DNA from 4 places in the Streptomyces sp. NPDC044002 genome. Region 4 is predicted to be linked to each of the others. Evidence: riboswitches for the same ligand, from Rfam matches in the RefSeq annotation. Region 4 holds a riboswitch; each other region holds the start of a gene.
What was found. A riboswitch is a leader RNA that binds a small molecule or an ion and turns the genes downstream of it on or off. The one in region 4 is predicted to bind cobalamin.

Region 1: linked by a shared signal. The riboswitch ahead of AC07A6_RS10295 (CoA-acylating methylmalonate-semialdehyde dehydrogenase) and the one ahead of AC07A6_RS24295 (ribonucleoside-diphosphate reductase subunit alpha) in region 4 are both predicted to bind cobalamin.
Region 2: linked by a shared signal. The riboswitch ahead of AC07A6_RS17220 (energy-coupling factor ABC transporter permease) and the one ahead of AC07A6_RS24295 (ribonucleoside-diphosphate reductase subunit alpha) in region 4 are both predicted to bind cobalamin.
Region 3: linked by a shared signal. The riboswitch ahead of AC07A6_RS02725 (ABC transporter substrate-binding protein) and the one ahead of AC07A6_RS24295 (ribonucleoside-diphosphate reductase subunit alpha) in region 4 are both predicted to bind cobalamin.

Annotation. Positions count from the first base shown of each region.
Region 1 is NZ_JBWKEZ010000010.1:20,966-28,672, reverse strand. It holds gene AC07A6_RS10320 (permease) at 1-465, opposite strand, end outside; gene AC07A6_RS10315 (enoyl-CoA hydratase) at 620-1,396, opposite strand; gene mmsB (3-hydroxyisobutyrate dehydrogenase) at 1,393-2,307, opposite strand; gene AC07A6_RS10305 (enoyl-CoA hydratase/isomerase family protein) at 2,304-3,398, opposite strand; gene AC07A6_RS10300 (acyl-CoA dehydrogenase family protein) at 3,395-4,549, opposite strand; gene AC07A6_RS10295 (CoA-acylating methylmalonate-semialdehyde dehydrogenase) at 4,546-6,045, opposite strand; cobalamin riboswitch at 6,239-6,409, opposite strand; gene AC07A6_RS10290 (DUF4430 domain-containing protein) at 6,802-7,290, shown strand; gene AC07A6_RS10285 (prenyltransferase/squalene oxidase repeat-containing protein) at 7,291-7,707, opposite strand, start outside.
Region 2 is NZ_JBWKEZ010000020.1:12,992-20,698, reverse strand. It holds gene AC07A6_RS17245 (EF-hand domain-containing protein) at 1-26, shown strand, start outside; gene AC07A6_RS17240 (PadR family transcriptional regulator) at 72-635, opposite strand; gene AC07A6_RS17235 (energy-coupling factor ABC transporter ATP-binding protein) at 749-1,576, opposite strand; gene cbiQ (cobalt ECF transporter T component CbiQ) at 1,567-2,316, opposite strand; gene AC07A6_RS17225 (energy-coupling factor ABC transporter substrate-binding protein) at 2,320-2,679, opposite strand; gene AC07A6_RS17220 (energy-coupling factor ABC transporter permease) at 2,679-3,377, opposite strand; cobalamin riboswitch at 3,407-3,634, opposite strand; gene AC07A6_RS17215 (flavodoxin family protein) at 3,753-4,472, shown strand; gene AC07A6_RS17210 (AMIN-like domain-containing (lipo)protein) at 4,500-5,012, opposite strand; gene AC07A6_RS17205 (SsgA family sporulation/cell division regulator) at 5,108-5,518, opposite strand; gene AC07A6_RS17200 (hypothetical protein) at 5,748-6,062, opposite strand; gene AC07A6_RS17195 (L-serine ammonia-lyase) at 6,255-7,637, opposite strand.
Region 3 is NZ_JBWKEZ010000002.1:260,090-267,796, reverse strand. It holds gene AC07A6_RS02760 (GMC oxidoreductase) at 1-537, opposite strand, end outside; gene AC07A6_RS02755 (DUF4232 domain-containing protein) at 662-1,120, opposite strand; tRNA gene AC07A6_RS02750 (tRNA-Trp) at 1,251-1,327, shown strand; gene AC07A6_RS02745 (hypothetical protein) at 1,513-1,992, shown strand; gene AC07A6_RS02740 (tetratricopeptide repeat protein) at 1,989-4,403, shown strand; gene AC07A6_RS02735 (hypothetical protein) at 4,541-4,987, shown strand; gene AC07A6_RS02730 (magnesium and cobalt transport protein CorA) at 4,984-6,252, shown strand; cobalamin riboswitch at 6,290-6,427, shown strand; gene AC07A6_RS02725 (ABC transporter substrate-binding protein) at 6,463-7,452, shown strand; gene AC07A6_RS02720 (FecCD family ABC transporter permease) at 7,449-7,707, shown strand, end outside.
Region 4 is NZ_JBWKEZ010000034.1:73,967-81,673, forward strand. It holds gene AC07A6_RS24290 (ribonucleotide-diphosphate reductase subunit beta) at 1-947, opposite strand, end outside; gene AC07A6_RS24295 (ribonucleoside-diphosphate reductase subunit alpha) at 947-3,343, opposite strand; adenosylcobalamin-variant (AdoCbl-variant) riboswitch at 3,502-3,578, opposite strand; gene AC07A6_RS24300 (GNAT family N-acetyltransferase) at 3,643-4,137, opposite strand; gene AC07A6_RS24305 (Uma2 family endonuclease) at 4,216-4,800, shown strand; gene AC07A6_RS24310 (YbdD/YjiX family protein) at 4,855-5,052, opposite strand; gene AC07A6_RS24315 (carbon starvation CstA family protein) at 5,049-7,280, opposite strand; gene AC07A6_RS24320 (GntR family transcriptional regulator) at 7,410-7,707, opposite strand, start outside.

The sequences.
Region 1 (7,707 bases), on a different contig from region 4:
GAACGCGATCACCGTCGAGACGAGCACCACCGGGTTCACGGCGGGTGCGGCGAGCAGGAACGTCAGGGCCGCCGCGGGAGCCACGCCCCGGCGCATCAGACTGCCCGCGACGGGCACCGAGGCGCACTCGCACCCCGGCAGCACCACTCCGGCGGCCCCGGCCACCGGCACGGCGAGGACCGGGTTGCGGGGCAGGATCTTGGAGAAGGCCCGGGCGGGGACGAAGGCGCCGATGGCCGCCGAGACGACGGTGCCCAGGAGCAGGAACGGCACGCCCTGTACGACGATGGCCACCAGGAGGGTGCGCCATGCTCCCAGCGCCGCGAGCCCGGACAGCCGCTCCGCCCACGGTCCGGCGAGCACCGCGACCACCACGGCCCCTACCAGGGCCGAGCCGACCGCCCCCGTCCCCGCCCGGCGCCGTCGCCCCGAGCCGTCAGCCACGCTGCACCCCTTGCTCTTCATCCGTCGGGGCGCGGCGGAACACGCCCGGCCCGACCGGAGGTATCGCGGCGCGAGCGGGCACACACTAGCCGACGACAATCATATTCATCTACCGCTCGGCAGCCTGAGCGGAGGGACCCGGCAGGACGATCACCGTTGAGGGTGCCGGTCGTAATCAGCCGTGCGTGAAGTGCGGCGGGCGCTTGTCCACGAAGGCGGACATGCCCTCCTTCTGGTCGGCTGTGGCGAACACCGCGTGGAACAGGCGGCGTTCGAAGCGGATGCCCTCGGTGAGGGTGGTCTCGAAGGCCCGGTTCACGGCTTCCTTGGCCATCATCGCCACCGGCTTGGACATGCCGGCGACGGTCGTGGCCACGGCGAGGGCCTCGGCGAGCAGCTCGTCGGCGGGAACGATGCGGGAGACCAGGCCGGCGCGCTCGGCCTCGATGGCGTCCATGGTGCGGCCGGTCAGGCAGAGCTCCATGGCCTTGGCCTTGCCGACGGCCCGGGTGAGCCGCTGGGATCCGCCGATTCCCGGGATCACCCCGAGCTTGATCTCGGGCTGCCCGAACTTCGCCGTGTCCGCGGCGAGCAGGATGTCGCACATCATGGCGAGCTCGCAGCCGCCGCCCAGGGCGTAGCCGGAGACCGCCGCGAGGGTGGGGGTGCGGACCTGACCAAGACGGTCCCAGGCGGTGAACCAGTCCGAGAGGTACATGTCCATGTAGCTCTGCGGGCGCATCTCCTTGATGTCGGCGCCGGCCGCGAACGCCTTCGCGGAGCCGGTGAGGACGATGCAACCGACCTCGGGGTCCCGGTCGAGTTGCTCCGCGGCGGCCACGACCTCCGTCATGACCTGGAGGTCGAGGGCGTTGAGTGCCTCGGGCCGGTTGAGGGTGAGGACTGCGACACGGCCCTTGCGTTCGAGCAGGATGGTCTCGTAGGCGGTCATGCGGGAGTTCCGTTCTGGTTCGTTCCGCCGGGGCGGAGGGTGCGGACGATCGCCGAGAAGTCCAGGCCCGCGCCCTCGCCTCCGGCGAACGCGGCGTACAGTTCCGCGGCCTTGAGGCCCAGCGGCGCGTCCACCCCGCCGGCCCGCAGGGCGTTCGCGGCGAGGCCCAGGTCCTTGGCCATCAGCGGGGCGGCGAAACCCGGCCGGTAGTCGCGGTTGGCGGGGCTCGTCGGGACGGGCCCGGGGACAGGGCAGTTGACGGTGAGGGCCCAGCACTGGCCGGAGGCGGTGGAAGCGACGTCGTAGAGGGCCTGGTGGTCCAGGCCGAGGCTCTCGGCGAGGACGAAGGCCTCGCTGACGCCGATCATGGAGACGGCGAGGATCATGTTGTTGCAGATCTTCGCGGCCTGCCCGGCGCCCGCCGCGCCGCAGTGCACGGCCTTCTTGCCCATGGCGTCGAGGAGCGGCTCGGCGGCGGCGAACTCCGCCTCCCCTCCGCCCACCATGAAGGTGAGCGTGGCGGCTTCCGCGCCCACCACTCCCCCGGACACCGGGGCGTCGAGCGCCCGGTGTCCGGCCGCGACGACGGCCTCGTGCGCGGCGCGGGCGTCGGACACGTCGATGGTGGAGCAGTCGACGAACAGTGTCCCGGGGCGGGCGGCGGCCAGCAGCTCCTGGTCACGGTAGAGGGCGAGGACGTGGCGGCCGGCCGGGAGCATGGTGATCACCACGTCGGCCGTGGCGGCGGCCTCGGCGGCGGAACCGGCGGGCTCGACTCCGGCCGTGCCGGCGGCGGCCGTCAGCTCGGGGACGAGGTCGAAGCCCAGGACCCGGTGTCCGGCCCTGACCAGGTTGGCCGCCATGGGTCCGCCCATGTGTCCGAGCCCGATGAATGCGACGGTGCTGCTCACCAGACGACCTCCTGCGACGAAGCGGTCGCGACGAGCCGCAGCTCGTGCGCGTCGGGCGGGGAGAAGTACCGGTCCACGTCCGCCGGGGTGACGTCCTCCAGCGCGGCAGGGGACCAGCGGGGGTTCCGGTCCTTGTCGATGACCTGGGCCCGGATGCCCTCGACCAGGTCGGGCGAGGACAGTGCCGCGCAGGAGACGCGGTACTCCTGCTCCAGTACGCGCTCCAGCGGGCCGAGCCGCCGTGCCCGGCGGAGCGCGGCCAGGGTGACCTTCACGGCGGTCGGGGACTTGGCGGCCAGGGTGTCCGCCGCGGCCTTCGCGGCAGGAACGCCCGAGGCCAGCAGCCGTGCCACGATCTCCTCCGCGGTGTCGGCGGCGTAGCAGCGGTCGATCCACTCCCGGGCGGCGGCGAGGCTCCCTGCCGGGGGCTCCTGCACGTGCCGCTCCAGTACGGCGCGGACGGAGTCCGCTCCCAGCTCCCGGGCCAGTGCCGGCAGCGCGGCCGAGGGCACGAAGTGGTCGGCGAGTCCGCACAGGAGCGCGTCGGCCGCTCCGACGGGGGCTCCTGTGAGGGCGAGGTGGGTGCCGAGTTCTCCGGGGGCGAGGGCGAGGAGGTAGGTGCCGCCGACGTCGGGGACGAAGCCGATGCCGGTCTCGGGCATGGCGACCTTGGAGCGTTCGGTGACGATGCGGACGCTGCCGTGGGCGGAGACGCCGACCCCGCCGCCCATGACGATGCCGTCCATGAGGGCGACGTACGGTTTGGGGTAGCAGGCGATCAGGGCGTTGAGCCGGTACTCGTCGCGCCAGAAGTCCGCCGAGGCGGTTCCGCCGGTGCGGGCGTCCTCGTGGATCGCACGGATGTCTCCCCCGGCGCACAGGCCCCGGTCTCCGGCGCCCTCGATGACGACCAGGTCGACCGCGGGGTCGTCCGCCCAGGCCGTGAGCGCCTCCTCGATGCGGAGCACCATGGGGTGGCTGAGGGCGTTGAGGGCCTTCGGCCGGTTGAGGGTGACGTACCCGGCGCGGCCTTCGGCGCGCACGAGGACGTCCTCGTCGTCGTGGTGGTCCACGGGCTTGTCGTTGGTCATCGCAGTGTCTCCGTGAGTCCGCGCGCGACGATGACGCGCATGACCTCGTTGGTGCCTTCCAGGATCTGGTGGACCCGCAGGTCGCGGACGATCTTCTCGATGCCGTATTCACTGAGGTAGCCGTAGCCGCCGTGCAGCTGGAGGGCCGCGTCAGCCACCGCGTACCCGGTATCGGTGGCGAAACGCTTGGCCATCGCGCACAGGCGCGGGGCCAGTGGGTCGCCGCTGTCCAGGGCTTCGGCGGCCTGCCGGACCAGGGCCCGGGCGGCGGCGAGCTCGGTGGCCATGTCGGCCAGGCGGAACTGGAGCGCCTGCGCGTCCAGAAGACGGCTGCCGAACGCCTCCCTGTCGGCCAGGTAGGACAGGCTCCGGTCGAGGGCGCTCTGCGCGCCGCCGAGCGAGCAGGCGGCGATGCCCAGGCGGCCGCCGTTCAGGCCGTTCATGGCGATGCGGAAACCGTCGCCTTCCGCGCCGAGCCGCCGACCGGCGGGGATCCGGACGCCGTCGAGGACCACCTGGCGGGTCGGCTGGGCGTTCCAGCCCATCTTGCGTTCGTTGGGGCCGAAGGAGACTCCGGGGTCGTCGCGCTCGACGACGAAGGCCGAAATCCCGCCGGGGCCGGGCTCGCCCGTCCGTGCCATGACCACGTAGAGGTCCGAGGCGCCGGCGCCGGAGATGAACTGCTTGACGCCGGTCAGTACGTAGTGGTCGCCACGCCGCTCGGCGCGGGTGCGCAACGCGGCGGCGTCGGAACCGGCACCCGGTTCGGTCAGGCAGTAGCTGCCCAGGGTCGCCGCGGAGCAGAGACCGGGCAGCCGGCGGGCGCGCTGGACGTCGTCGCCGTACCGGTCGATCATCCAGGCGACCATGTTGTGGATGGAGAGGTAGCCGGCGATCGACGGGCAGCCCGTCGCCAGGGTCTCGAAGACGAGCACTCCGTCGCTGCGGCTGAGGCCGGAGCCGCCGTGTTCCTCGCGTACGTACACGCCGGCGAGGCCGAGGGAGGCGGCGCGCCGGATGACGTCGACGGGGAAGTGCTTGTCCTGGTCCCAGGCGACGGCGTGCGGGGCGAGCTGTTCCCGGGCGAAGTCGAGGGTGACCTCGGCGAGGGCGAGCTGGTCCTCGGTGAGGGTGGTGGTCACGGCGTTCACCCCATCGTCGGGATGGTGAAGCTCGCGCCCTCCTTGACCCCGGAGGGCCAGCGCGAGGTGACGGTCTTGGTACGGGTGTAGAAGCGGATCGAGTCGGGCCCGTGCTGGTTCAGGTCGCCGAATCCGGACTTCTTCCAGCCGCCGAAGGTGTGGTAGGCGACGGGCACCGGGATGGGTACGTTGACGCCGACCATGCCGGTGTTGACGCGGCGGGTGAACTCGCGGGCGGTGTCCCCGTCCCGGGTGAAGATCGCCACGCCGTTCCCGAAGGGGTGCTCACTGGGCAGGCGCAGCGCCTCCTCGAAGTCGGCGGCCCGTACGACGCACAGGACGGGGCCGAAGATCTCCTCGCGGTAGACGCGCATCTGCGGGGAGACGCGGTCGAAGAGCGTCGCTCCCGCGAAGAAGCCGTTCTCGTGGCCGTCCAGGGTGAACCCGCGTCCGTCCACGACGAGTTCGGCGCCCTCGCCGACGCCGATGTCCACGTAGCGGCGCACGCGGTCGAGGGCGTCGCGGCTCACCAGGGGACCGAAGTCCGCGTCGGGGTCGTCGGACCGGCCGATCCGCAGGGTGCCGATGCGGTCCTTGAGGGCGGCGACCAGCCGGTCGGCGGTCTCCTCCCCGACGGGCACGGCGACGGAGACGGCCATGCAGCGCTCGCCCGCAGAACCGTAGCCGGCCCCGATCAGGGCGTCGACGGCCTGGTCCAGGTCGGCGTCGGGCATCACGATCATGTGGTTCTTCGCGCCGCCGAAGCACTGGGCGCGCTTGCCGTGCGCGGCGGCCGTGGCGTAGATGTGCGCGGCGATCGGCGTGGAGCCGACGAAGCCCAGGGCCTGTACGCGCGGGTCTTCGAGGAGGGTGTCGACCGCTTCCTTGCCGCCGTTGACCACGTTGAGGACGCCCGGCGGCAGACCGGCTTCGAGGAACAGCTCCGCCAGTCGCAGGGGCACGGACGGATCGCGTTCGGACGGCTTGAGGATGAACGCGTTGCCGCAGGCCAGGGCGGGTGCGGCCTGCCACAGCGGGATCATGGCGGGGAAGTTGAAGGGGGTGATTCCGGCGACGACCCCGAGGGGGCTGCGCAGGGAGTGCACGTCGATGCCGGTGCCGGCGTTGTCGGTGAACTCCCCCTTGAGGAGGTGGGGGACGCCGGCGGCGAATTCCACGACTTCCAGACCGCGTTGCAGGTCCCCGTGAGCATCGGCGACGGTCTTGCCGTGCTCGGCGGACAGCAGCCGCGCGAGGCTGTCCCGCTCGCCCTCGACGAGCTGGAGGAACCGCAGCAGGACGCGGGCCCGGCGCTGCGGGTTCCACTTCCCCCATTCCGCCTGTGCGTCTTCGGCGTTGGCGATCGCCTCTTCGGTGTCGGCGCGCCCGGCCAGCGGTACGCGGGCCTGGACGGAGCCGGTGTTGGGGTCGTACACGTCGGCGAAGAGCCCGGAGGTGCCGGTGGTGTGCTTTCCGCCGATGAAATGGGTGAGTTCACGGACCATGGATGCCTGCTCTCGTCAGGTTGGATCCGGGGATGGCACGGCAGGCCGACGGACCGCACTCGGGTGGGGGTGCGCCGCTGCGGACTGCCGTGAGAACTACGAGCGCGCCGAATCGGTGTGTGCGCGCTCCGCCGGATCACCAGGGTCGTGGGTACAAACCGGTGCCATGCGTGTCTGCTCCATCCTCGTGGACAACACGGAACAATCCGCGGCCGGTATCCTGACTCCCGGATCCCCGCGTGCCGCCCGCCTTCCCGACAGACCTCGTCAGTGGCGTGTGGATGGCAGCACACTCCCCGGTCACAGTGGCGGGACCGTGCCGGACTCACACCGGCTTCCCTGCACCGCGGACCTTGTGCCACGAACATATAGTTGGACGTCCTAGTAAGTCCAGGGCCGACGCACGGACGGGCCATCTCACAGAACCCGCTTCCAGCCCACGCCCACCAGGTCGTACGATGCGTTCTGCTCCGGCCCGCGCGGCGGGAGCTCACAACCGAATGCATGCACAACTGGGGGAAGCCGGTGGGAATCCGGCGCTGACCTGCAACCGTGTGCGGGGCCCGGAGGGCACCGCGAGTCGGAGTACCCGGGGTGCGATGCGTACTGCTTCCCACTGTCATGGTCTGCAGCGCGAAGCCCCCACCCCGGGTCGGCGACCCCTGCCCGTTTCCTCACGGAGACGGGCAGGGGGACGGGCACGTGCGGCGGAGGGACCTCGGCTCAGACCCTCGTCCCTCTCAGGAAGAAGGCGTCATGCGCCAGTTCCCCGCCCGCCGCTCCGTGATCACCGCGGTCGCCCTCGGGCTCGCTCTCGCCGGCGCTCCGGCCGTGGCCGAGGCCGCCCCCCAGCCGAACACGAACGCGGCCGTCAAGGTCGGCCTGACCGTTCAGGGCCCCGACGGGCTGCTGTTCAAGGGCAAGATCAAGACCAAGGGCCACGACGTCACGACGGCCACGGGCGGCACCCACAAGTGCGACGGCACCAACGGCGGCGCCAACCCGTCCAAGGTCCCCACCCCGACCGCAGCGCTCGACGACGCGGCCCGCCTGAACTACTTCGCGTGGGACGGTACTTGGTACACGTCCTTCGACGACTTCTCCGTCGACACCATAAAGGACGTCAGCGGCGGCGGCTCCGCCTACTGGAGCATCGCCGTCAACGGCACCCCCACGCCGGTGGGCGGCTGCCAGTTCAAGCTCAATGCCGGCGATCAGGTGTCCTTCACCTGGACGTCCTTCTAGTCAGGAACCCCACCGCAGGGCGATGGTGTCGCCCAGGTTGACGACCTTGTCGCGGACGGCGCCGGCGAACGAGGACCCGTCCACGCTCACCTTCCACGTGCCGGAGCCGCTGTTGGCCTTGCCGTTGACGTCGGTGACGGTGCCGGTGCCGGACGAGGGCGTGACGCCGGTGACGCAACCGGACGGAGCGGCGGCGGTCACCGCCGCGTCGAGGACGTCGCCGAGCGTGGTGGTCGTACCGGTCGGCGTGAACGCCACCGAGCAGACCTTGAGGCTGCCGGCCCCGTCGTCGACCGTCAGCGCGAGCTTCGTCGCCGTACCGGCCGTGAAGGCGGACTGGGACACCCACTGCGGGGCGCCGGGGGTGACCGGGACGGGCGGGGCCGTGGTGAAGCCTCCGCCGGCCACGGCACGCAG
Region 2 (7,707 bases), on a different contig from region 4:
AGTTCTGGGCCTCCCTGAACAAGTAAGCGCGGCGCGTCCGCCTCCGCCCCGCCCGCCGGGGCGGGGGCGCGTCAGGCCCCGCCCTCCGGCGCATCCGCTCCGGACATGGCCTCCACCTCGGACAGGGCCTCCTCCAGCCAGCTCAGCCAGAAACCCTCCAGGGCGATGCCCCCGCGCAGCACGAGCCGGCGCAGCCGGTCGGCGTCCGCGTCCCGCCCCGCCGGGAAGTCCTTCGCCTCGATGGCCTCGTACGTGGCCAACTGCGCCCGGTGCAGGTCCAGATGGCGCCGCAGCTCCGGGCCCAGCCCCTGCGGCCCGACCACCGCCGCCGCGCGGATCCGCAGCAGCAGCGCGTCCCGCACCGGCTTCGGATCCTGGCTCTCGTCCACCCACCGCGCCAGCTCCGCGCGGCCGTCGGGCAGGACCTCGTACTCCTTCTTCTGCCCGCGCACGGGCACCTCGCTGGGCAGCGCCCGGATCAGCCCCGCCTCCTCCAGCCGCCCCAGCTCCCGGTAGATCTGCTGGTGCGTCGAGGACCAGAAGTAGCCGATCGACTTGTCGAACCGCCGCGTCAGCTCCAGCCCCGACGAGGGCTTCTCCATCAGCGCGGTGAGAATGGCGTGCGGCAGCGACATGCGGCCATCCTAGGTGTGGGCAATCGTCCCGCAGGGCGGGACGGGTGGGCACACCGGACACCCCGCCCCGCAGGGCCACCCCGCTTCACGGTCCGCCCCTGCGGGGCTCCGGCTCAGCCCAGCGCCGCGAGCTCCTCCGGCGTCCGCGGCCCCGGCACCCCGTCCGTCAGCACCCCCCGCGCCCGCAGGAACGCGGCGACCACCGGCGCCCAGGCCGACCGCAGCCCCGCCGACGCGAGCAGCTCCGGGTCCGAGAGCAGCTCGGCGGCCGGCCCCGTCCGGATCCCCGAAGGGGTCAGCACGGCCGCGTCGTCCGCCCACCGCACCGCGAGGTCCACGTCGTGGGTGGCCATGACCACCGTGGTGCCGGCCGCCCGCAGCCCCGCGAGGACGTCCAGGAGGCGTTCCTGCCCGTCCGGGTCGAGCCCGGCCGTGGGCTCGTCCAGGATCAGCACCCGCGGGGCCATCGCCACCGCGCCCGCGATCGCCGCGCGCTTGCGCTGCCCGTACGACAGCAGGTGCGTCGGGCGGTCCCGCAGCGCGGTGATGTCCAGCGCGGCGAGCGCGGCGTCCACCCGCTCGCGGACCTCCGCCGCCGGCAGCCCCAGGTTCATCGGGCCGAAGGACACGTCCTGCTCGACGGAGGCCGCGAAGAGCTGGTCGTCCGGGTCCTGCACCACCAGCTGCACCGAGGTGCGCAGCCGGACCAGGCCCTTGCGGTCGTAGGCCACCTCGTCCCCGCCGAGCCGCAGCGTCCCCGAGCCGGGCCGCAGGCCCCCGCTCAGCAGCCGCATCAGCGTGGTCTTGCCGCTGCCGTTGCGGCCGAGCAGCACCAGCGCGCGGCCCTCGGCGATGCCGAAGTCCACCCCGGACAGCACGGCCGGGCCGTCCTCGTACGCGTACCCCGCGCCGACCAGCTCCACCAACGGGGTCACAACCACAGCTCCTTCAGTACGAGGGTCCCCGCGACCAGGGCGGTCAGCAGGGCGGCGGACCCCGTCAGGAACCGCCAGGACAGCGCCGCGTCGGGTACCAGCACCCGCAGCGCACCGTCGTAACCGCGCCCCGCCAGCCCCTCCTGGAGCCGGGCCGCGCGGTCGAAGGCCCGGACGAACGAGGTCGCCGCGAGCCCGGCCAGCGAACGCCACACCGCCGCCCGGCCCGCCTGCCCCAGCCGGGCCGCCTGGGCGCGCCGGACCTGGGCCATCGAGTCCAGCAGCAGGAAGCCGATCCGGTACATCACCAGGGCCACGTCCACCACCGGCGCCGGCACCCCGGCCCGCACCAGCCGCGGCAGCACGTCCGAGACCGGCGTCGTGAAGGCGAACAGCAGCACCCCGAGCGAGGCCGCCGAGGTGCGCAGCAGCAGCTCCGCCGCGTGCCGGGGCCCGTCCGGGGCCGGGGCGAGGAACCCGTCCGGGCCGCCCACCGACACCAGCAGCGGCAGCGCACCGGTCACGCAGAAGCCCAGCGGGACCCGGAAGGCCCGCCACAGCTGCCGCCCGGCCACGCCGGCCGGCCCGAGCAGCACGGCCAGGGTCGCGGCGGCCACCAGCGGCCCGCCCGGCCAGGGCGGCAGGCACACCGCGGTGACGGTGAGCCCGAGCCCGAGGAGGGCCTTCTCCAGGGGGTGGCGGCCCCGCCAGCGGCTGGAGTGCGCCGCCACGTCGATCGGCAGCACCGCCTACGACTCCCGGGCCGGGCGGTCCGGCCCGGCCTCGGCGGCCGCGGCCTGGGCGAGGGCCTGCGCCGCGCCCTGGCGGCGGCCCTTGCGGATGCCGAAGTAGTAGGCGAGCACGCCCGCCCCGAGCGCCGCCTGGAGGGCGAACAGCGCCGACTCGACCTCGCCCGAGGGGGGCTCGTACAGCGGGGCGAACCAGGGCTCGTAGTCCGGCTTCAGTTCGGTGATGGCCGCCTCGGCCTGCGCGTCGGCGCCGGCGAACGGCTCCTCCTTGCCGTCGCCGAGCCCCAGCGCGAGCGGGATCACGGCCAGCGCCGCCACCAGGAGCAGCAGCAGGGTGTTGATCTTCGCGTTCCGGCTCATCAGAGGGCCGCCTCCTGCTTCGCCTGAGTGCCGCCGGTCAGCTTCGCGACGCCGAGCCGGACCAGGTCCGACTTGCTGGACTGCATCAGCAGCCGCATCACGAGCACCGTCAGCAGCCCCTCGCTGATCGCGAGCGGGATCTGGGTCAGGGCGAAGATGCCCGCGAACTTCTCCAGGGAGCCGAGGAAGCCGCTCGCCGGGTCGGGGAAGGCCAGCGCCAGCTGGACGGAGGTGACGCAGTAGGTGACCAGGTCGGCGAAGAACGCGCCGAAGAACACGGTCACCATCAGCGGCGCGCCGGACTTCCGCAGCACCCGGTAGACCCCGTAGCCGGCCCAGGGCCCGGCGATGGCCATCGAGAAGACGTTGGCGCCCAGCGTGGTGAGCCCGCCGTGGGCCAGCAGCAGCGCCTGGAAGAGGAGGGTGATCGTGCCGAGCACCGCCATGATCGGGGGCCGGAAGAGGATGGCCCCGAGCCCCGTCCCCGTCGGGTGCGAACAACTGCCCGTCACAGAAGGGATCTTCAGGGCGGACAGGACGAACGTGAACGCACCGGACGCCCCGAGCAGCAGCGTGCTCTCCGGGTTCGCCTTCACCTCGCGGGTGAGCGCGCGGACCCCGTGGACGACGAAGGGGGCGGACGCGGCGCCCCAGGCGGCCGCGTGCAAAGGGGGCAGGAACCCCTCGGCTATATGCATGGGTTGGGAGACCTCTCCAGCACCTCGTGGATGGACGACGCGCCCCGGCCGGTCTCCTGGCTCACGGGTGCTGATGCCCTGGCTCCGCCTTCCCGGGACCGTGCGGTCTCCCGCGCGGGCCCAGTGGCTTCCCGCGGTGGGGGCACCTCCCGGACGGAGTCTGGGGGAGAGAGTGGAGCCGGACTTCCCGATCACAGTGGCGAGGGCCGCACCGGTCTTGCACCGGTTTCCCGAACACCAAGGCCAGACGACCCTAGTCGCCCGCACGGACCGTCACAACCCGGACCGATCCGGCCACCCGGCCACCCGGCCGCGGGCACCCGTACGGGCCAGGCCCGCTGGCCGGGCCGCCGGGCGCGCGGCACGGTGGAGGGCATGGCCGCCGACGACAGCCCCCGCTACGAGGACCTCTCCGCCGTCTACGTCAACTGCACCCTCAAACGCTCTCCCGAGACCAGCAACACCGAGGGCCTGATCGCGCGGAGCCGGGCCGTCATGGAAGCGGCCGGCGCCCGCACCTCGCTGATCCGCGCCGTCGACCACGACATCGCCACCGGCGTCTGGCCGGACATGACCGACCACGGCTGGGAGAGCGACCAGTGGCCGGTCCTGTACAGCCAGATCATGGACGCCGACATCCTGGTGCTGTGCGGCCCGATCTGGCTCGGGGACAACAGCTCCGTCATGAAGCAGGTCATCGAGCGGCTCTACGCCTGCTCCTCCCTGCTGAACGAGCAGGGGCAGTACGCCTACTACGGGCGCGTCGGCGGAGCGCTGATCACGGGGAACGAGGACGGCGTCAAGCACTGCGCCATGAACATCCTCTACAGCCTCCAGCACCTCGGCTACGCCATTCCGCCCCAGGCCGACGCGGGCTGGATCGGCGAGGCCGGCCCCGGCCCCTCCTACCTGGACCCGGGCTCGGGCGGTCCGGAGAACGACTTCACCAACCGGAACACCACGTTCATGTCGTGGAACCTGATGCACCTGGCGGCGCTCCTCAAGCGGGCCGGCGGCATGCCGGCCCACGGCAACCAGCGTTCCCTGTGGGACGCCGGCTGCCGTTTCGACTTCCCCAACCCCGAACACCGCTAGCCGGGCGGCTCCGGGGCCGTCCGCGGGTCAGCAGGTGTTGGGGTGCGGGAAGTCCAGCACGAGCCGCTCGGGCGAGTGCAGGACGGAGGTCTTCCAGGTCGGGGCGGTGTCGAAGGCGGCGCCGAAGGTCACGTACCCCTCGTAGTCGCCGGTCATGGCCATGCCCTTGAGCTTGCTGAGGTAGATCTTCTGGAGCCTGGGCCCCTGGTAGACGTTCTCCCCGGCGTCATTGTGCCCGGCGGCCGGGTGCAGGCGGATCTCCAGGAAGTACTTCCCGGCCAGCGGGACGGGCTGTCCCGACCCGTCGTAGACGAGCTCGGACACGGGAGTGACGGTGACCGGGGGCACGTAGCCCTGGAGGTCGATGACGAGCCGGTCGTACGTGCAGTGCCCGCCCCAGCGGGCATTGACGACGAGCGGCGTCTGGGTGCGGGTGGTCGTGGTGGCGGCGGAGGCCGGCGACGTGGAGAGCGCGAGCCCGGCGGTGAGCAGGGCACCCGTGGCGATGGCCACGATCCGGCGGCGGTGCGGGTGACTCATGGTGTCTCCCCGGTTCCGTGAGACGGGGACTTGCCTGTCATCTCATAAGACAGCGCCGGGCCGCCACCGGTTCCACGGGGCGTGCGCCCGCCGCGTCAGAAGGTCAGCAGCGCGCTCAGCTCGGCATCCAGGTCGTAGTGGCGCTGTTCCTGCCCGCGCGGCACCAGCTCCGTCATCCGCCGGCACAGCTCGCGCACGTCCTTGGCGCGGGCGGAGACCACGCAGCTCTGCTCGCCGTTGCTGAAGCCGAGCAGGACGCGCGGCTCCGTGCCGCTCCAGCGCGGCCAGACCTGTATGTCGCCCTCGCCGGTGGCGCTGTTCTGCCCGTCGAGCAGCAGCTCCCGCGAGAACACCCAGCGGGCGAGGTGCGCCCCGGCGCCCCGGAAGTCCACGGCCACCTCGTACGGGCGGTCCGTGCGGTAGACGAACCGGCCGGTCAGGGGCACGGACAGGGGGGCGGCTTCCAGCCGCAGCGGCAGGAGTCTGTGTTCGGTGATGGTGGCCATCGGCGGCTGCCTCTCGTCGCGCGTGGGTGCTTCCCGCGCCCCTCCCGGCACGCTATCCCCGGCTCGGGTGGGCGGCGCGGGGCCGAAGGTCCCGAGCCACCGGGCCGCAGGGCCTCTTTTCGGCCACAGGGTGCACCGCGGGTCACGTGCCAGGGGCATGCGAAGGGCCCGCCCTCCGGGGGGAGGGCGGGCCCGGTGGCACGCTGCGGCAGGGCCGCGCGGCCGGCCGCTACGGGACCGGGTTGTAGATCAGCGAGTCGTGGTTGTTGGACTGGCCGATCGCGGTGAAGCCGGAGCCGTTGGCCTGGGCGCCGTTGTTCTGGTTCGACGCCCCGAAGCCCGACGCGACCTGCTGCGCGGTGGAGGAGTTGCCGAGGTTGCTGCCGCCGACGCCGCTGCCGAGGATCCCGGCGAGGGCGGCGTTCGAGGCGGTGCCGGCGGCGCCGGCCCCGTTGTCCGCCTGGGCCGTGCCCGTGAAGAGGGCGGCGGCGAGGGGGAGCGATGCGAGCGCCGCCATCACGCGGATGCTGCGGATGCCTGCCATGGTGAAGCCTCCAGTACGCAAAACAGCAAGGGGGTAAGGCGGTTGGCCGACCGCCCGGGGGTGACGCGACGTCGCGTGACCAGATTGGCCTACGTGATCATCGAGAAACCAGCCCGGACCTGCTTCTTCCCTCGCAAGCGTGATCAACTCGGTTGAAACCCCAAACCGGAGATCATTTGCGTATTTCTCGGATCAGCACTCGATGACGTTGACCGCGAGGCCGCCGCGCGCCGTCTCCTTGTACTTGATCTTCATGTCGGCGCCGGTCTCCTTCATGGTCTTGATGACCTTGTCGAGGGAGACCTTGTGGCTGCCGTCCCCGCGCATCGCCATCTTCGCGGCGGTGACGGCCTTGACGGCCGCCATGCCGTTGCGCTCGATGCAGGGGATCTGCACGAGGCCGCCCACCGGGTCGCAGGTCAGGCCCAGGTTGTGCTCCATGCCGATCTCGGCGGCGTTCTCCACCTGCTCGGGGGTGCCGCCCAGCACCTCGGCGAGGGCGCCGGCCGCCATCGAGCAGGCCGAGCCCACCTCGCCCTGGCAGCCGACCTCGGCGCCGGAGATCGACGCGTTCTCCTTGAAGAGCATGCCGATCGCGCCCGCGGCCAGCAGGAAGCGGACCACGCCGTCCTCGTCCGCGCCGGGCACGAAGTTCACGTAGTAGTGCAGGACGGCCGGCAGGACGCCCGCTGCGCCGTTCGTGGGGGCGGTGACGACACGGCCGCCCGCGGCGTTCTCCTCGTTGACGGCCATCGCGTAGATCGTCGTCCACTCGCTGCGGTGCATCATCGGGTCGCCCTCGGTGCGCAGCTGGCGCGCCGTGGACGCGGCGCGGCGCTTGACGCGCAGGCCGCCCGGGAGGATGCCCTCGCGGGACATGCCGCGCGAGACGCAGGACTGCATGACCCGCCAGATCTCCAGCAGGCCCTCGCGGATCTCCTCCTCGGTGCGCCAGGCCTTCTCGTTCTCCAGCATCAGGGAGGAGATCGACAGGCCGGTCTCGTTCGCCAGGCGCAGCATCTCGTCACCGGAGCGGAAGGGGTACTTCAGCACGGTGTCGTCGAGCTTGATCCGGTCCTCGCCGACCGCGTCCTCGTCCACGACGAAGCCGCCGCCCACCGAGTAGTACGTCTTCTCCAGCAGCGGCGCGCCGGAGGCGTCGTACGCGAAGAGGGTCATGCCGTTCGCGTGGTAGGGCAGCGAGCGGCGGCGGTGCAGGATCAGCTGGCTCGGCTCGTCGAAGTCGATCTCGTGGGCACCGCCTATTTCCGCACCCAGCAGCCGCAGCTTGCCGCTCTTGCGGATGCGCTCCACCTCGTCGTCGGCGGTCTCGACGTCCACGGTGCGGGGGGAGTGGCCCTCCAGGCCCAGCAGGACCGCCTTGGGCGTGCCGTGGCCGTGGCCGGTCGCGCCGAGGGAGCCGAAGAGCTCCGCCCGCACGGCGGCGGTCTGGGCGAGGACGCCGTCCTTCTTCAGCCGCGTCACGAACATGCGCGCCGCGCGCATCGGGCCGACCGTGTGGGAGGAGGACGGGCCGATGCCGATGGAGAAGAGGTCGAAGACGGAGATGGCCACTGGCGGACTCCCTTGTCTGCTCGTGGGGTGGAGAGGGGGCAGGGGTGTGATCAAAACGGGGGATGTGCGG
Region 3 (7,707 bases), on a different contig from region 4:
CGCGAAGTTCTGCCGCTTGGGGGTCACGGCCATGCCGCCGTTGACGAGCGAGCCGCCGCCGACGCCGCGGCCCTGGTAGACGATGATGCCGCCCATCTCCTCGGCATCGAGGATGCCCGTGTAGCGGGGGACGTCCTTGTCGATGGGGAAGCCGAGGAAGTTGCTGAGCGGCGCCTTGGTCCTGGTGCGCAGCCAGTACGAGCGGTAGTCGGGCTTGGTGGTGTTGGCGAAGATCTTGCCGTCGCTGCCGGGGGTGTCCCAGGCCATGCCCATCTCGACCATGTGCACCGGGACCCCGGCCTGGGCGAGCCGGAGGGCGGCGACGGAGCCGCCGTAGCCGGTGCCGATCACGAGGACCGGGACGCCGGCCCCGGATTCGATGGGCCCAGGGGCGGCGGTGGTGGTGGCCGGTTCAGCATGGGCCGGGGTCACGTTGACCGTCAGCGCCACCGCTCCGAGAATAGAACCAGTTCCAGCGATGAATCCACGGCGCGAAACACCTCTGGATACCTTGCTGTGCAGGCTTTTGTCACTCATGTGACGTTCCTCACTCTCGACGGAGTGGGAACAAGTTCTACTGGCGAACACCTGCTAAGTCACTACACGCGTCACAGCAACTTCCGGCTGATTCCGTCCCCTTGACTCCCCGCCTCGGGACGCCTCAGGACAGGCTCCAGTGCCCGACGTCGTCGCCCAGCCCCGCGTCCAGTGCGAACTGCACGGCCGCCAGACCGGCGTCCGCCGGAACCCGGAAGGTGACGAAGCCCGAGGCCGAGTCCCCGGGGGCCAGGGTCACGGTGTCCGGCAGGCTCGGCCCCGCCCCGGTCGCGGCGGCCGTCCCCGTGAACCGCTGCCCCCCGGTGTCGAGCAGGTGCGCGGCCGGCGCGGGGGAGTCCTCGTACGGCACCGACCCGGTGTTCTCCAGCCGCAGCTCCACCGCCACCAGCCGCTCGGCGTCCGCCCGGCCCGCGGGGTCGACGACCCGGGTCAGGGTCACGTCGAGCCGCTCCCCGGGCCGGTCCCCGTCGAGGGACACGGTCTCCCCGGACCCGTCGGGCCCGGCACCGACGAGCAGCAGCATGAGCAGGGGCCCCAGCAGACGCCCCGGACGCTGGCGCACGACTCCTCCCGGCCTCGGCGGCCCACCCCCTCCCCGCCCACGATCCTCCGCCCGCCCCGCTCCCGCCACCGGCGACGCGGAAAATGGATTGGATCTTCCGGCTGCTTCATGGCAGGGTGTGACCCACCGAAGGGGTATAGCTCAGCTGGTCAGAGCGCTGGTCTCCAAAACCAGATGTCGTAGGTTCGAATCCTGCTACCCCTGCCATGCCTGACCAGGCATTTCACGTAGAACGGGCTCCGGGAGAACACTCCCGGAGCCCGTTTTGTCTTCTCCTGGGGACAGGGTGGGGACAGGGTGGGGACAAGCCGGTGGTGTGCCCCGCAGGAGGGCGAAGAGCGCGATTTCCTCATGGGAGGCCACGCGCGTCCCTATGCTCCTCTGCTGACGCCATGAGCCTGCCTGTGGGGGACGCCTTGGACCCGGAAGCACTCGACCTCGCCGACAGGGCGGGAACCCTGCTCGTACAGCAGGTGCCCTCCGGCAACTGGGAGCGTGTCTGCGCCGCAGTGGTGCGGCTGTGGCGCCGGTACCGCCGGGAGGATGCCGACATGGTCGAGAGCGGGCTCGCCGAGACGCGCGACGAACTCCTCGTGTCCGGCGCCGCCGCCGACCTGGTGGCCCGGCGCACGGCGGTCACGGCCTGGCAGATGCGGTTCCGGGCGCTCCTGGCGGCGGGGCCCGCGCCGGCCGCCGAGCTGCGGACACTCGTGGCCGGCGGCTTCCTGCTGCCGGCCACCGGTCAGGAGCAGGCGTACACCGGCGACGTGACCATGAAGGCGGTGGCGGAGGACCACGGCACCGTCCACCAGCTCGGTCAGGGCGTCATGAACGTCACCGCCGGATCCCGGGCGCGGATCGAGGGCCGGTGAACCAGGAGCCCGAACCGGTCGGCTCCGGTATGCACTTCACCACCCATGTGAGCGGCACGGGCCAGGCCTTGGTGGCCGGCCGCGACATGATCGTGTTCGACGGGCCCGCCCCGGTTGCCATGGCCGCTCTGCCGCAGGCACCCGCGTACCTGGTCGGGCGCGCCGAGCAGCTCGACGCCCTGAGCGAGTTCCTCCTCGCCGCCCCCGAGGGGCCCGGCTTCACCAACATCGCGCTGATCACCGGGTTCGCCGGCTCCGGAAAGCAGGCCCTCGCCACGGCTGCCGCCCGGCAGGCACTGCAGAGGGGGCGCTTCACCGGAGGCGTCGTCTTCGTGGACCTGGAGCACGACGATGGCCGGCCCCTCAGCCGCGGTCAGGCACTGGCCTCGGCCCTCTTCTCGCTCGGAATGCGGCACTCCGCCGAAACGGGCGAGTCCGACGCCGAACGCACCGCCCTCTACCGCTCCCTGCTCCACGACCATGCCGCCGCGCGCGGTCCGGTCCTGGTGGTCGCCGACAACGCCTCCCGGCCCGACCAGGTGGACCTCCTGGTGCCCGGCAGCGGTGAGCACCGGCTCCTGGTCACCAGCCGTGAACTGCTGCCGATCGTCGGCGCACGCACCGTGGTGACGGAGCCGCTCGATCCGGCCGACTCGTTCCTGCTGCTGCACCACGCCGTCGAGCAGCGGCGCCTCTCCCGCATCGGCTCCGTCGAGTCCATCACACCGCAGGAGATGAACCACCTCCACAGGCTGCTGGAGCTGAGCGGGTACCTGCCCGGTGCCATCACGGCGATCGCGCACCATTTCTCGCAGGACGGCGGGCTGACCGCGAAGGAACTCCTCGACAAGCTGACCAATGAACTCGACTCCTACAGGGCGGGCGGCCGCGCGGACGGGCCGAGGCTGGGCCCCCTGCGGCGCGGCTTCGACGAGACCTACCTGCGCCTCGGTCCCGAAGCCGCGGAACTGCTGCCCCTGCTCGGTCTGGTGACCGGTCCGGACATCACGTCGCGGCAGGCGGGCCACCTCGCCGGTCCGGACCGGGACGACATCCGTTCCCGGCTCGCCGCTCTCGCCCGGGCGCACCTCGTGGCGGAGGAGCGGGTCGGCTCCGACCGCTGGCGACTGCACCCCCACGCCCGCCGCGAGGCCACGGCCCTGGCCCGACGGCTCCCGCAGGCTGTCCGGGAGGCGGCGCAGCGGCGGCTGCTCGACGAGTACGCGCGGATGGCCCGGATCGCCGTCGAAGACACGAACGGCGCGGGCTCCGCCCTTCACCTGCGTGCGGGACGCAAGGCCTCCCGGGAGTGGTTCGAAGCCGAATGCGCCAACCTCGTCTCGGGCGTGGACATGGCAGTGTCGGCCGGACTCGACCGGCACGCCGCGGAACTCGCCCTGCCGGTGTGCCGGCTGCTGTTGCACCACCACCGCTTCGACGAGCTGGCGACCTGCGCGAAGGCGGGAGTGGGCGCGGCCAGACGTGCGGGCGACCGGACGACCGAGGCGGAAATGCTGAACGTCCGGGGCGGCTGGCTGCGGAAGCTGGGCGGGCACCAGGAGGCGCTGGGCCAGTACACGGAGGCCCACGACATCTTCGCCGCACTGGGCGACCGGCCGGGACGCGCCAAGACCCTCGGGAACATCGCCGGCATCCACTACGAGCGGGGTGAGTTCGAGCGGGCGTACGTCATCTACCGGGAGGTGGCGGCCGAGTTCCTCGCGCTGGGCGACACCCGCCTCGAAGCCATGTGTCTGAAGAACGCCGGCGACACGCTGGTCGCCGCCGACGAGTTCGATGCCGCGCGGCACGCCTACACGGAAGCGATCAAGGTGTACCGGCAGCGCGGGGACCTGGACGGCGAGGCCGAAGTACTGAACTCCCTCGGCGAACTCGTGAGCTTCGCGGGGCAGACACAAGAGGCCCTGTCTTACCACAAGCGCGCGTTGCAGCTGGCCGAAGCCGCAGAGAACACCGGCCTCCAGGGCGCGGCACTCTGCGGGGCCGGCCAGTGCCTGATCGACGGAACGGCCCGCCAGCGGCGCGAGGCCCTCCGGATGCTGCAGAGGGCCGCCGATCTCCTGGAGGAATCGGGGAACCTGCGTGCCCACGCCGCCGTCTGCGGCAGGATCGGCCGGCACTTCTACGACGCGCGCAAGTACGCCAAGGCCATCGAATACCTCCACCGGGCCGGCATCGTCCTCCTGCGTGAGTTCAAGGACACCGACGCGGCCGCCGTGCCGCTCGGCCTGATGGACCAGGCCCGCCGGGCGATGGAGGAACGGGGCCTCCTCAGAACACCGCTCAACTACCTCAGGGGTCAACACCCCCCTCGCTCCTGGGAGGTCGGGCCGGCCCACGTGTTCACTGCCGAGCCCAAGCCGTGGGCCGAAGGCCTGTCCGAAGACTGAACCGCGGGCGCCCGCCCGGCCGGAGGTCCTCCCGCGGCCCGGCCGTCCTCCGGCAGAGGTCATTTCCACGGATCGAGGCACCCGCGGCACCGCCGATCGGTACATTGCGTGGTCCACGCAATCGCCGGGGAGGAAGCATGCTGACAGAGGCGCTGGCGGCGGTGGCCGCGTCGTGCGCTACCGCAGTGATCCAGGCTGCCGGGACCGACGCCTGGGCGGGTCTCCGGCACCGCCTGGCGGCCCTGATGGGCGACGGCGACGTCCAGCGGGCCGCCGCTGAACTGGAGCGGCTCGAACGGACGGCCCAGGTGATCGCCGACGCCCCGCCCGAACAGTCCGCCCGGATCCGCATCCTGCAGGAGGGGAGCTGGCAGGCACGCCTCGAAGACCTGCTGGAGTCCCGGGCGGGAGCGGCGCGGGAAGCGGTGGCCGAGGAGCTGCGCGGCATCGTCGCGTCCCTGAGCGAGGGCGGGGCCTCGACGCACAAGACCTGGAGCGGCGACGTCCGCCAGGTCGCCAAGGCGTCCGGCCAGGCGCGCGTGTACCAACTCGGCCAAGGCGAAATGAACATCTCGGGATCATGAACACGGAAGAATCGCGCAGCATCAGCGTCAACATTGAGGCGGCCGACGACAGCCGCGTCTACCAGGTCGCCCAGGGGAACATGTTCATCGGACGGGACCCCGTCGAGGTGACGGCCCGGAAGCTGGCGGCCCTGCCGGTCTCCAAGGCGGCCGAGATGCTCGGAGAGATGTCCGCGGAGGAGCGCGCCTCGGTCGTCGCGACCATGGAAACCGGTCCGGCGGCGGCACGGATGGCGCTCCTGGAATCGTCGGTGGCAGTGGACGTCCTGTTGTCCATCGACGAGCTGCTCGCCGTCGAACGGCTGCTGGCCATGGACGCGGTGAGCGCCCGGCGCCTTGCGCTGGCGGCACCGCAGACGTGGTGTACGGGGCTCTTTTCCAGACTGACGTTGGAACAGACGCTCCGACTGGTCGGAGAACTCGACGGAGGGGGGAAGTTCACCTTCCAGCTCGACGTCCTGGAGGGCTTCGCCACACGTCTCCCCACCGATGTCATGACCACCCTGCTGTCATCCGGCGGAATGCCGCCCGGGACGGCCGCACGCGTCCTGCGGGCAGTGACCGGCCAGGAGTTCGTCACCTGGCTGCTGATCGGCAATCCGAGCGCCCGGCTCGCGCTCCTCGACCACATGCCCCTCGAATTCCTCACGACCGCCGTCGTCGCCCTGTGGGAACCGCCGGAGGAACTGCGCCTCCTGTGTACGGCCAAGGGCGTCGGCCTGCCACAGGTCGCCGACGTCCTGAGCGCGCTGCGGCCGCACCGGCTGGTCGAGCTGGTCACCGGTTCCGACCTCGGATTCGGCGTCTACGAGGCGTTCTCGCCCGACACCCGGGTCGGTCTCCTCCGGTACATGGACGACCGGCGGCTGGCCGACCTCCTGCAGCGCTACGAGGAGGGGCCCCTCGTGGAACGCGTTTCCGGGATGCTGCTGGCGGACGAGTTCAGCGGCAGGGCCCATCACGTCCACCGCCATCTGGCGGCCGCACTCGTCGTGTCGACGATCGACGCCGACCACCTGCTGGAGTCCCTTCCGCGCCATCAAGCCGCCGCCGTCTGGGACTCCCGGTGGGCCCACGGCGTGGCCCGCACCCTCGAAACCTACGACGCCGACGCCGGGTACGGGGAACTGAAGCAGCTCCCGCAGATGCGGAAGGCGGAGGTCGTCTGGCACTTGTCCGCGGAGCTCCGGGCTCGGCTGCGGGACAGGGCGGACAACCTCTCCGACGACCAACTGCTCCGCGACGGGGGACGGCCGCTCTCCTGAGTCCGTCACCACCCCTTCCGGGCGTGACGACCGCATCTGGCAGACTTGGCCGGGTTGTCCCGGCGGTGCAGGACAGGAAACCGGTGTGAATCCGGTGCGGTCCCGCCACTGTGACCGGCCGCCGCGTGCGCGTGGGGGCCGGGAGTCAGACACTGACGCACCGCCTCTTCACTTCGACCGGGGACGAGGATCCCCCGGAGAGGCCTCACCATGTCGCGTGTCCGCGCCGCCGTGCGCTCCTTCCTGCCCTTCGCCCTTGTCGTGCCGCTCGCCGCCTGCGGCGGGCCGTCCGGGGCCGAGGGGCCCGGAGCCGGGGCGCAGGCCGCGCCCGGGTTCCCGTACACCGTCACCAACTGCGGTGTCAGCAGCACCTACCAGGCGCCGCCCGAGCGCGCCGTCACCATGAACCAGCACGCCACCGAGATCATGCTCGCCCTCGGACTCCAGGACCGGATGGCCGGCACCGCCTACCTCGACGACTCCGTGCTGCCCGCCTACCGGCCCGCCTACGACAGGATCAAGGTGCTGGCGAAGGAGTACCCGTCGAAGGAGGTGCTGCTCGGCGCCAACCCCGACTTCGTGTACGGAGGTTACGCCAGCGCCTTCGACAAGGGGCAGGGCCGGGACCGCGAAACGCTGGCCAAGGCAGGCATCGGAACCCGGCTGAGCGTGGAGTACTGCACCCAGGGACCGGTCGGGCTCCAACAGCTGAAGACCGAGATCACCGAGGTCGCCCGGACCTTCGGCGTGCCCGAGCGCGGCGAGGCGCTCGTGCGGGAGGAACAGCGGCGCGTCGACGCCGTCACCGCACGGGTCAAGGACCGGGCCCGGCCGTCGGTCTTCGTCTACGACTCCGGCGAGGCCTCCGCCTTCACCTCGGGAGGCAGCGGCATCGGCAACGAGATCGTCTCCCTCGCCGGGGGCGCGAACGTGTTCGCCGACCTCAAGGACACCTTCGGCGACGTGCCGTGGGAGAAGGTCATCGAGCGCGCGCCCGAGGTCGTCCTCATCTACGACTACGGCGGCACCACCGTGGAGGCCAAGAAGCAGCGCCTGTTGAACGACCCGGCGCTGGCGGAGGTTCCCGCCGTCAAGAACCGGCGGTTCGTGGTGCTGCCGCTCTCCTCCGCCGTGCTCGGCGTGCGCGTCGCCGACGCCGTCGAGTCCCTCGGCCGCCAGCTGCACCCCGACGCCCCGTGAGGCGCGGGCTCCCGCTGGTGCTGCTCACCGCCGCGCTCGCCGTCTCGATGGTGGCCGGGCTGGCCCTGGGGGCCGTACGGATCCCGCCCGGCCAGGTCCTCGACATCGTCCTCGGCGGGCCCGGCGCACGAGGGGCCTTCGCCTCCATCGTCTGGGACGTGCGGATGCCGCGCGTCCTGCTCGGAGCCGTCGTCGGGGCCGGGCTGGCCGTGGCCGGAGCCGTGCTCCAGGCCCTCGTGCGCAACCCGCTCGCCG
Region 4 (7,707 bases):
AAGTTCGTCAGCTCCTGGACGCCCTGCAGCTCCATGAAGGAGAACGGGTTCTGCGAGCCGTACACCGGCGGGAAGCCGAGGCGCACCAGGCGCTGGTCGGCGACGCACTCCAGGTACTCGCGCATCGAGTCGGTGTTCATGCCCGGCAGGCCGTCACCGCACAGGTCGCGGCCGAACTGCAGCTCCGCCTCGACGGCCTCCTTCAGCATGTCGGTGACCTGCTGCTGGAGCGCGTCGTCGAAGAGCTCCGGCTCCTCCTTGCGGACGGTGTCGATAACCTCGAAGGCGAAGCTCATGTGGGCGCTTTCGTCCCGGAACACCCAGTTGGTGCCGGTCGCCAGGCCGTGCAGCAGGCCGCGCGAGCGGAACCAGTACACGTACGCGAAGGCGCCGTAGAAGAACAGGCCCTCGATGCACGCGGCGAAGCAGATCAGGTTCAGCAGGAAGCGGCGGCGGTCGGCGGCCGTCTCCAGCTGGTCGATCTTCTCGACCGAGTCCATCCACTTGAAGCAGAACTGCGCCTTCTCGCGGATCGACGGGATGTTCTCCACCGCGTCGAAGGCCGCCGCGCGGTCGTCCGGGTCGGGCAGGTAGGTGTCCAGCAGCGTCAGGTAGAACTGGACGTGCACGGCCTCCTCGAACAGCTGGCGCGACAGGTACAGGCGCGCCTCCGGGGAGTTGATGTGCTTGTACAGCGTCAGGACCAGGTTGTTCGCCACGATCGAGTCGCCCGTCGCGAAGAACGCGACCAGACGGCCGATCATGTGCTGCTCGGCTGGCGTCAGCTTCGCGAGGTCCGCGACGTCGGAGTGGAGGTCGACCTCCTCCACCGTCCAGGTGTTCTTGATCGCGTCCCGGTAGCGCTCGTAGAAGTCCGGGTAGCGCATCGGGCGGAGCGTGAGCTCGAAGCCCGGGTCGAGGAGGTTCTTCTTCTCGGTGGAGCTCATTACTGGCAGGCCTCGCAGGACTCGGGGTTCTCAAGGGAGCAGGCCAGCGCCTCGGCGTCGAGGGCCTGGGGCAGCTGGGCCGGGGTGGCCGCGGCCGGGACGGCGGCCGCGCCGGAGGCGGCGCGGGCGATCTTCGTCGCCGGGCGCGAGCGCAGGTAGTACGTGGTCTTCAGGCCCTGCTTCCAGGCGTACGCGTACATCGAGCTGAGCTTGCCGATGGTGGGCGTCTCCAGGAACAGGTTCAGCGACTGGCTCTGGTCCAGGTACGGCGTACGGGCCGCCGCCATGTCGATCAGGCCGCGCTGCGGGATCTCCCACGCCGTGCGGTACAGCTCGCGGATCTCGGCCGGGATCCAGCCGAAGCCCTGGACGGAGCCGGAGGAGTCGCGCAGCGCCTCGCGGGTCTGCGCGTCCCACACGCCGAGCTGCTTGAGGTCCTCCACCAGGTAGCCGTTGACCTGGAGGAACTCGCCGCTGAGGGTCTCGCGCTTGAAGAGGTTGGAGACCTGCGGCTCGATGCACTCGTACACGCCCGCGATCGAGGCGATCGTCGCCGTCGGGGCGATGGCCAGCAGCAGGGAGTTGCGCATGCCGGTCTGCGCGATGCGGGCGCGCAGGGCCTCCCAGCGCTCGGGCCAGTGGCGCTCGGTCTCGTAGTGGTCCGGGTGCAGGACGCCCTGCGCGGTGCGGGTCTCGGCCCAGGCCGGGAGCGGGCCGGAGCGCTCGGCGAGGTCGCAGGAGGCCTCGTACGCGGCCAGCATGATGCGCTCGGAGATCTTCGTGGACAGGGCCTTCGCCTCGGCCGAGTCGAAGGGCAGGCGCAGCTTGAAGAAGACGTCCTGGAGGCCCATCGCGCCCAGGCCCACCGGACGCCACTTGGCGTTGGAGCGGCCGGCCTGCTCGGTCGGGTAGAAGTTGATGTCCACGACGCGGTCGAGGAAGGTCACCGCGGTGCGGACGGTCTCGTCCAGGCGGGCCCAGTCCATGTCCCCGTCGGCGACGAACGCGCCGAGGTTGACCGAGCCGAGGTTGCAGACGGCCGTCTCGCCGTCGTTGGTGACCTCGATGATCTCGGTGCAGAGGTTGGAGGAGTGGACGACGGTGCCGGGCAGCGCGGTCTGGTTCGCGGTCCGGTTGGAGGCGTCCTTGAAGGTCATCCAGCCCTGGCCGGTCTGCGCGAGGGTGCGCATCATGCGGCCGTAGAGGTCGCGCGCCGGCATGGTCTTCTTGGCGAGGCCGGCCGCCTCCGCCTTGACGTAGGCGGCGTCGAACTCGTCGCCGTAGAGGTCGACCAGCTCGGGGACGTCGGCCGGGGAGAACAGCGACCAGTCGGCGTCGGCGTTCACGCGGCGCATGAACTCGTCCGGGATCCAGTGGGCGAGGTTGAGGTTGTGCGTGCGGCGCTGGTCCTCGCCGGTGTTGTCGCGGAGCTCCAGGAACTCCTCGATGTCCGCGTGCCAGGTCTCCAGGTAGACGGCGGCGGCGCCCTTGCGGCGGCCGCCCTGGTTCACGGCGGCGACGGAGGCGTCGAGGGTCTTCAGGAACGGCACGATGCCGTTGGAGTGGCCGTTGGTGCCGCGGATCAGCGAACCGCGGGCGCGGATGCGGGAGTACGACAGGCCGATGCCGCCGGCGTGCTTCGACAGGCGCGCCACCTGGTGGTAGCGGTCGTAGATCGAGTCCAGCTCGTCCAGCGGGGAGTCCAGCAGGTAGCAGGAGGACATCTGCGGGTGGCGGGTGCCGGAGTTGAAGAGCGTGGGGGAGGACGGCAGGTAGTCCAGGCGGCTCATCAGGGTGTACAGCGAGGCGACTTCCTCGACGGCCTGGACGGACTCGTCCTCGGCGAGGCCGCAGGCGACGCGCAGCATGAAGTACTGCGGGGTCTCGATCACCTGGCGGGTGATCGGGTGGCGCAGCAGGTAGCGGCTGTGCAGGGTGCGCAGGCCGAAGAAGCCGAAGCGGTCGTCCGCGCCCTCGGCGAGCGCGTGCTCGACCAGGGCGTCCAGGCGGGCGGCGTGGGCGGCGACGAACTCGGCGGTGCGGTCGGCGATCAGGCCCTCGCGGTGGCCGACGGCGACGGACTCGGCGAAGGAGGTCGAGCCCTGGCCGGCGGCCTCGTCGGCGACGGCCAGCGTCAGCAGGCGGGCGGCGAGCCGGGAGTAGGCGGGGTCCTCGGAGATCAGGCCCGCCGCGGCCTCGGTGGCCAGCCCGCGCAGCTCGGCCTCGTCGGCGGAGGCGCTGCGGCCGCGCAGGGCGGCGGCGGCGACCCGGCCGGGGTCGGTGTCGGGGAGGTCGGCGGTCAGCTCGGTGAGAGTACGCAGCAGCGCGGCCCCCGGGCCTTCGGTGGTGTCGCCAGAAACGGACTCGGCGCGCGGTGCGGAAGGCGCGATGGTCACGGCGGGAGCTCTCCCTCGCTCGGCCCGGTCATCGGCGGATCGGGGCGCGGGGAGGCGCATGCGGGCGCGACGGGATCGCGTACACACCGCATGGCGTCCACCGGCCCAACCGCGAGGCCCGGACGTGGTCGGCACCCGGTTCGGTCGATCCGGGCGCACTGTCGGCAGGTCCTCGGACTTTTCATACCGTTGCGGGACAGTTCCGGATTCGCACCGGATTCCCCTGCGGCGACAGCGAGGATGAGCATACATGTGGGGGGCCGCCCGTGCGCGACCCACCACATGTTGTGTCGGCCCGGCTACAGCTCCAGACGGTAGGTCAGCAGTTTCAGGGCCGGGATGGGCGACCAGTCGAGCTCCGGAGTGCGTACGAAGCCCAGCCGCTCGTAGATCCGCCGGGCGCCCAGCATGGCCGGCTGGGTGGACAGCACGAGGGCTCTGAGGCCCTGGGCGCGGGCCCGTTCGGTGCAGGCGCGTACGAGGGCCTCCCCGACGCCCTTGCCGCGCGCCTCGGGGGCCACGGCGAGCATCCGGAATTCGGCCTCCTGCGGTCCGGCCACGTCCGCGAGCCGGCTGCCGGGTGCGGCGAACGTCACGCCGCCGAGCACCCGGCCGTCCTCCACGGCGACGAGCACCTCCCCGTCGCCGGCCCGTCCGGCGACGTCGCGCAGGACGTTCAGGTAGGTGTCGTCCTCGTTCAGGTCCAGCAGCCCGTCCCCGCTGTAGGCCGCTCCGGTGATCGCCCCGAGCCGCCCGTACTCGTCGGCCCGCGCCGTTCTGATCTCGAAGTCCATGCCGCCGAGTGTGCCGGACGGGTGTCGGTGGTCGGCGCTATCGTCGAAGGAGCACCGTCGATGGAAGGTGAGCGAGGCATGACCGTGATGACAGACCGGCCCCACATGCTGACTGAGGACTTCGAAGCCGTCGCGCGGATAGCCGCCCGGGAGCGGGTGGGGACACGGCTGGAATTCATCGACGGGGTCATCAGGAGCAAGGCCATGCCGGACGGGGACCACGGGCGGATCATCCAGTGGCTGTTGAAGATCTGCATGCAGTCCCGGCCCGAGTTGTTCCTGCATCCGGGGCAGGGGATCAAGGTGGAACCGTACCGACAGGGCCGTGCCATTCCGGACGGGGTCCTGGCGCACGAGGACGCGTTCGTCGGCCAGGGCGACTGGGTCGAACCCGAGCCGATCCTCATGGCCGTCGAGGTGACCTCGTGGGACTCCGACACCCGTCGGCGGGACCACGTCGAGAAGCCCCGCGCCTATGCGGAGACGGGCATTCCCGTGTACCTGCTGATCGATCGGGCCAAGTGCGAGGTCTCCGTCTACAGCCAGCCCGTCGGCCGTGAGTACAAGAGCATCCACATCGTGCCGTACGGCACGGAGATCGCCCTCCCCGAGCCCGTCGGCATCACTCTCCAGACCGAAGTCCTCAAGGACTGGGCGCGCTGACCCGGCGCATGTGAAGGGCCCCGTCGGACGGTCCGGCGGGGCCCTTCTGGTTCCTCAGCAGCAGCGGAAGCCCTCGCGGGGGTCCGCCTCGCGGGCGTCGGTGCGGGCCCGTTCGAAGGCGCGCCGGGTCAGGACCTCGGCGTCCGGGTCGTGCGAGCGGGCGTGCGCCACGTAGCGGTCGTACGCGGCCTCGCCGGAGAACTCCCGTACGTAGAACCGGGCCTTCGCTAGCGCCCCGCGCACCCCGCTCACGCGACGGGCTCCTTGGCCTTGCCCCCGCTCCCGTCGAGGCCGGCGGCCGCGAGCTCGGCCTTCTCCTCGGCGGTGGCGATGAGCCCGGCCGGGGCGATGATCTTCGACTCGGTCCACGGCACCTCGGAGAGGCGGACCGACTCCGGGCTGCGGACGGCCTTGAGGCAGACCCGGGCCGCGTCCACCAGCACGATGACGATCAGCACCGCGAACAGCGCCGACAGGACCCCGTCGACCGTGGCGTTGGTGACCACGGTGTGCATGTCGTCCATGTTCTTGGCGGGCGGCAGCACCTTCCCGGCGTCGATGCCGGTCTGGTACTTGTCGCGCTGCGCGAAGAAGCCGACCTTCACGTCGTCGGAGAAGATCTTCTGGTAGCTCGCGGTGAGGGTGACCGCCACGTCCCAGGCCAGCGGGACGCCCGTGACCCAGGCCCACTTGAGCCGCCCGGACTTGACCAGCAGCGTGGTGCAGACGGCCAGGGCGACCGCCGCGAGCAGCTGGTTCGCGATGCCGAACAGCGGGAAGAGCTGGTTGATGCCGCCCAGCGGGTCCTTGACGCCGACCCACAGGAAGTAGCCCCAGCCGCCGACGACGACGGCGCTGGCGAGCCACACGCCCGGCTTCCAGCTGACGTCCTTGAAGGACTTGTGCACGTTGCCGAGGGTGTCCTGGAGCATGAACCGGCCGACGCGGGTGCCGGCGTCGACGGTGGTCAGGATGAACAGGGCCTCGAACATGATGGCGAAGTGGTACCAGAAGGCCTTCATCCCGGCGCCGCCGATGACCGAGGAGAAGATCTCCGACATCCCGAGTGCGAAGGTCGGCGCGCCGCCCGTACGGGACAGCAGGCTGGCCTCCTCGACGTCCTTCGCGGCCTGCGCGAGGGCCTCCGGGGTGATGGCGAAGCCGAAGTCGGTGACGGCCTTCGAGGCGGTCTGGACGGTGGCGCCGATGACGCCGCCGGGGGAGTTCACCGCGAAGAAGAGGCCGGGCTCGATGATGCTCGCCGCGATCACCGCCATGACGGCGACGAACGACTCGGTGAGCATGGCGCCGTAGCCGATGACCCGGACCTGGGTCTCCTTCTGGATCATCTTCGGGGTGGTGCCCGAGGCGACCAGCGAGTGGAAGCCGGACAGGGCGCCGCAGGCGATGGTGATGAAGACGAAGGGGAACATCGACCCGGCGAAGACCGGGCCGTCGCCGCGCGTGGCGAAGTCGGTGACCGAGGGCATCTTCAGCGTCGGCATCGCGATGACGACGCCGGCCGCCATCAGGGCGATGGTGCCGACCTTCATGAAGGTGGACAGGTAGTCGCGGGGCGCGAGCAGCAGCCACACCGGCAGCACCGAGGCGATGAAGCCGTACACGACCATCCAGATGACCAGCGTCTCCTTCTCCAGGGTGAAGGTGCTCGCCCAGGAGGAGTCGGCGACCCAGCCGCCGGCGACGATGGCGAGGAGCAGCAGCGCGACGCCTATGACGGAGACCTCGGTGACCCGGCCCGGCCGCAGGACGCGCAGGTACACGCCCATGAAGAGGGCGATGGGGATGGTCATGCCGATGGAGAAGACACCCCAGGGGGAGTGCGCCAGCGCGTTGACGATGACCAGTGCGAGCACCGCCAGCAGGATGACCATGATGACGAACACGGCGACGAGGGCGGCGGCGCCGCCGACGGGGCCGATCTCGTCCCGGGCCATCTGGCCGAGGGAGCGGCCGTCGCGCCGGGTGGAGAAGAACAGGGTCACCATGTCCTGGACGGCGCCGGCGAAGATGACGCCCGCGACGATCCAGATGGTGCCCGGCAGGTAGCCCATCTGTGCGGCCAGCACCGGGCCGACCAGGGGGCCGGCGCCGGCGACGGCGGCGAAGTGGTGGCCGAAGAGCACGCGCCGGTCGGTGGGGTGGAAGTCGACACCGTTGTCGAGGCGTTCGGCGGGGGTGGCCCGCGTCTTGTCGAGCCGCAGGACGCGGGTGGCGATGAAGCGGGAGTAGAAGCGGTAGCCGATGGCGTACGAGCCCAGCGCGGCGGCGAGCAGCCAGGCGGCCGAGATCTCCTCGCCCCGGGACAGTGCGAGCACGCCCCAGCCGAGGGCCCCGACGAGGGCCACGCCCACCCAGACGGCGATCGACTGCGGGGAGGCCTTCCCCGAAGAAGAGGGAGAGCCCGGACTGCCGCCTTGACCCGCCGCTTCTGTCCCTGTTGCTCCCGGTTCCGGCATGATCCTCGTCCCCTCGTTGATCATTTGCGTAAACGCACGGAATCTACGGGGGCTTGACCGGTGAAAGTAAGCCCCCGTCCGCATAGCGGTACGAGCGTCTACCGAGGGCCGTGGGCAGTCAACAGCTGATCACGTGGCGGGTCGCTGGAGGCGGGCCACGAATTTGTAACGGTCGCCGCGATATACCGATCGCACCCATTCGACTGGTTCCCCGTCGGCGTCCAGGGAGTGCCGGGAGAGCATCAGCATCGGCAGGCCCACGTCGGTGCCGAGCAGTCCGGCCTCGCGCGGGGTGGCCAGGGAGGTCTCGATGGTCTCCTCGGCCTCCGCCAGCCGGACGTCGTACACCTCGGCGAGGGCGGTGTAGAGCGAGGTGTACTTGACGAGGGACCGGCGCAGCGCCGGGAAGCGCTTGGCCGAGAGGTGG